DNA from 2 places in the Streptomyces sp. NBC_00846 genome. Region 1 is predicted to be linked to the other one. Evidence: riboswitches for the same ligand, from Rfam matches in the RefSeq annotation. Region 1 holds a riboswitch; the other holds the start of a gene.
What was found. A riboswitch is a leader RNA that binds a small molecule or an ion and turns the genes downstream of it on or off. The one in region 1 is predicted to bind cobalamin.
Positions count from the first base shown of each region.

Region 1 (2,192 bases):
GCGATCCAGTTGCGGGCCACCGGTCCCAGCATGGCACCCTGCACCGCGTGTTCGTCCGGTGTCACCGCCCTGTCCGTCGCCCGCGATCTCCTGGTCACCGGGCAGTGCGACATCGCGATCGCCGGAGCCACCGAGTCGATCGTCTACCCGGCCGCCATGGCGGGGTTCGCCCGGTCCGGAGCCGCGGCCCGGGCGCACGGCGACCCGGCCAGGCGGTGCCGGCCCTTCGCGGCCGACCGTGCCGGGCTGGTCATGGGCGAGGGCGCCGCCGTCATGGTGCTGGAACGGGCGGCCGACGCCGCGGCCCGGGGCGCCGGAGCCCGGGCGCTGCTCGCGGGCACCGGCGCCACCACCGACGCCCACCACCCCACCAGCCCGCACCCGTCCGGCGCGGTCGCCCAGGCGGCGGTCGAGGCCGCGCTGCGCGGCGCGGGCTGGGCGGCCGAGGACGTCGAGCACGTCAACGCGCACGGCACGGCGACACTCATCAACGACGCCACCGAGGCCGCCCTCATCGGCCGGGTCTACCCGCACCGGCCGCCCGTCACCGCCCCGAAGGGCGTACTGGGGCACTGCATGGGGGCGGCCGGAGCGATCGAGGCCGGACTGACCGTCCTCACGCTCCAGCGCGGAGTCGTACCGCCGATCGCCAACCTGGACGCCCCGGCACCCGAGTTCGACATCAACTGCGTCACCGAAGAACCGCTGCGGCTGCCCGTCCGGCGCGCCGTCAGCCACTCCTTCGGCTTCGGCGGACACAACGCCGTGATCGCTCTACAGCGTCCGTAGGCATCAGGCAGGTGGTGCGACGGGGAGCACAGCCCGGCGTACCACCGGCCACACCGCCCATGAACTGCGCAGATGCGCGTGATAGCTTGCCAGGGCCAGTCGAACTCCACGTAGGGGTCAGGGAATCCGGTGAGAATCCGGAACTGACGCGCAGCGGTGAGGGGGACGGGCGGGGCCACGGCCACTGGGAACCACCCTCGGGTGTCCTGGGAAGGCGTCCCGTCCGACAGAACCCGAGTCCGAAGACCTGCTGGCGGCTGCGACCCGCTACCGGGCGCAGAACTCCGTACAACGGGCTCCGCGCATGGGCCCAGAGACGCAGAGGGACTCCGTGCCGTCCATAGCCAGCCCCGTCCGCACCATCGCCCTGCTCACGGCGGGACTCGTCCTGCTGACCGCCTGCGGCGGCGGAACGAGCAACTCCGCCGCGAAGTCCGGCTCCGCCGACGGATATCCCGTGACGCTGAAGAACTGCGGACGCACCGTCACCGTCGAATCCCCGCCGCGCCGCGCCGTCTCCGTCGACCAGGGGTCGACGGAGATCCTGCTGTCGCTCGGCCTCGCCGACCGGCTGGCCGCCACTGCGACCTGGACCGACCCGGTGATGAAGGGCCTGGAGAAGGCCAATGCCGAGGTCCCCAGGATCGCCGACAACCGGCCCTCGTCGGAGAAGGTCCTCGACCAGGAGCCCGACTTCATCAGCGCGTCGTTCGAATCGACCCTCGCCAAGGGTGGCGTCGCCCCCCGCGAACAGTTCGAGGAACTCGGCGTACCCACCTACGTCTCGCCCGCCGACTGCACCGGCAAGGACAACAGCGGCGGCGGCGACGGAGCCCGTACCGAGCCACTGACCATGGACAGCGTCTACGGCGAAGTGCGCGACCTGGCAAGGGTGTTCGGCGTGCAGGAGCGCGGCGACACGCTCGTGGCGCGGCTGCGGGCCCGGGTGCAGAAGGCGACCGGGTCCATCGACGCCTCGGGTGCCACCCTCCTCTACTGGTTCTCCGACTCCAAGGCCCCTTACCTGGCCGGCTGTTGCGGAGCACCCGGCATCATCACCGGGGAACTCGGCGCGAAGAACGTCTTCGACGACACACACGAGGAATGGCCGCAGATCAGCTGGGAGACCGTTGCCGACCGCAACCCCGACGTCCTGGTCATCGGCGATCTGACCCGCAAGGCACAGACCGCCGAGAGCGCCACGAAGAAGATCGAATTCCTGGAGTCCAACCCCGTCACGAAGAACATGGACGCCGTCAGGCACAAGCGGTACATCCTGCTGAGCGGCCAGGCCATGAACCCGTCCATCCGGACGGTCGAGGGTGTGGAACGCGTCGCCGCCGGGCTGCGCACGTTCGGGCTCGCGGGGTGACGGACACCGGGCGGACCACGGCGGCGGACGA
Region 1 is NZ_CP108846.1:274,478-276,669, reverse strand. Features, by position in the region: gene OG936_RS01340 (beta-ketoacyl-[acyl-carrier-protein] synthase family protein) at 1-789, shown strand, start outside; cobalamin riboswitch at 869-1,059, shown strand; gene OG936_RS01335 (ABC transporter substrate-binding protein) at 1,121-2,161, shown strand.

Region 2 (2,192 bases), 1.2 Mb from region 1:
GGCCAGCGCGCTCACCCGGCGCGACAGCCGCACCGCGCGTTCGATGTCCTGGGTCTCCACCGCCCGGCCCGTCTCCCCGTTGAGGACGGGGCGGTGCTCGACGCGGCCGCCGTACGCGAGCGTCCCGCCGAGCCGCACGCCGAGCGCACCCGCGAACGAGGCTTCCACCGGGCCCGCGTTGGGGCTCGGGTGCTTGGCCGCGTCGGCCCGCCACGCCCGTACCGCTTCACGTGGCCGCCGCCCGGAGGCCACGGCGAGCAGGGCGGTGAGCCGGGCGCCGGGCCAGCCCGCGAGGTCGTCGAGGCGCGCCGAGGCCCAGCCGTAGCGACGGTGGCGGGGCGACTTGTGGCCGACCATGGCGTCGAGCGTGTTCGCGGCCCGGAAGCCTACGAGCCCGGGGACACCGGCCAGCGCACCCCACACCAGGGCGCCGACCACGGCGTCCGAGGTGTTTTCGGCCACGGACTCCACCACGGCGCGGGCGATCTGCGGCCCGTCGAGGGAGTGCGGATCGCGCCCGCACAGATGCGGCAGCCGCTCGCGGGCGCGATCGAGGTCACCGGCGGCCAGGGCGTCACCGATGGTCCGGGCCTCACGCCCCAGGGAGGTACCGCCGACGACGGACCAGGTGGCGGCCGCGGTCAACGCGACGGAGGCGGCGGGGTGGTCGCGTACGGCACGGGCGAGCAGCGCGGCACCACCCGCGGCGCCTCCGGCGCAGACGAGGGTGTGCAGCGCGCCCCACCCGCGGTGGTCGCGCCACAGCCGGCGCTCGACGCCCGCCGCGGCCCGCCCGAAGGCGGCGACCGGATGCCCCCTGCGGGGGTCACCGAGCAGCAGATCGCCGATCAGGCCGGCTGTGGCGCCGTACGCGAAGACGCGGTCGGCACGCACGGCTCAGCCGGCCGTTACGCCTCGAAGGAGCTTCGTACAGGCGGCTCTCGGTGAGAGCGCCACAGCAACGGACGCACGGCAGCCAGGCATGGCGATATGTCCTCACTCAGGGTCCGCGCCCTGGTTCGACGTGACCGGCGACGAGAGTCTCCTGGCTCCCGGATCCGCAGTTCCCCCGGCCTTCCAGCCCGCTCGCGCGTGCCGTGACTTCCGGTGTGGGGGACTGCTCCCCGGTGACAGTGGCGGGACCGCGCCGGATTCGCACCGGCTTCCTCTGCTGTCGCCGTAATTGGCTCCGGCAGTCCACCACGCTCCGCGAACGTCCGTCAACTTGCCGTTGACCTGCGACGGCGCAGTGTGCTGAGGCCCACACCGGGCCGGGCGCAGCACTTCGGGCCGGACACACGAGGTGTGTCCGGCCCGAAGAGGGAGTGCGCGGGGCGGGGCTCAGGCGACGATCAGATAGATCCCGTACGCGACCGCCGCCGCGCACAGCGCGAAGCAGACGTACGCGCCGGCGCGGGCCAGCAGCAGCGAGCCGCCGGAGCCGCCCTGCGTGGCCGGTTCGGGCTGCTTGGAGAGGCCGACGATGCCCAGGGTGAAGAGGCCGACCAGTGCGACGGTGGCGACGAGGGAGACGCCGAAGACGGTGCCGAGGGCTGCCCAGTCGATTTTCATGCGGAATCCTTTGGACGGCGGGCCTGGACGCGGGCCCGGACGGCGGGCCCGGACGGACCGGCCTGGAAGGTCGGCCTAGACGGTGGCGGGTTGCGCCGGGTCCGGGGTGGTTCCGGCCGGGGCCGGAATGGTGGTCTTGAGGTCCTGTGCCGCTGCCTGGGCCGCGGTGAGCGGGGGGCAGACGGCGGCGATGGCCGTGGTGACGACGCCCGCGGGCTCGGCGACGCCGTTCGCCGGTGCGACATCGCCGTGGCCGACCGGCTTGCGGCGCGACAGCAGCCAGATCGCCCCGGAGCCCGCGACCAGCAGCGTCGCGACGACCACGACACCCCAGGTGCCCTGCTTGGTGAGGAATTCCGCGCCCGCGCCGACCAGGCCCGCGGCCGGCAGGGTCAGACCCCAGGCGACGAACATCCGGGTGGCGGTGGACCAGCGGACCACGCCGCCCTGGCGGCCGAGGCCCGCGCCCATCACGGCGCCGGAGCAGGACTGGGTGGTGGAGAGGGAGAAGCCGAGGTGGGAGGAGGCCAGGATGACCGTGGCCGCACTGGTCTGGGCGGCGAAGCCCTGCGGCGGTTTGAGGTCGGTGAGGCCGCTGCCCATGGTGCGGATGATGCGCC
Region 2 is NZ_CP108846.1:1,445,797-1,447,988, reverse strand. Features, by position in the region: gene OG936_RS06755 (cobalamin biosynthesis protein) at 1-894, opposite strand, end outside; cobalamin riboswitch at 1,039-1,170, opposite strand; gene OG936_RS06750 (hypothetical protein) at 1,342-1,572, opposite strand; gene OG936_RS06745 (anion permease) at 1,648-2,192, opposite strand, start outside.
Region 2: another riboswitch for cobalamin. It lies ahead of OG936_RS06755 (cobalamin biosynthesis protein); the one in region 1 lies ahead of OG936_RS01335 (ABC transporter substrate-binding protein).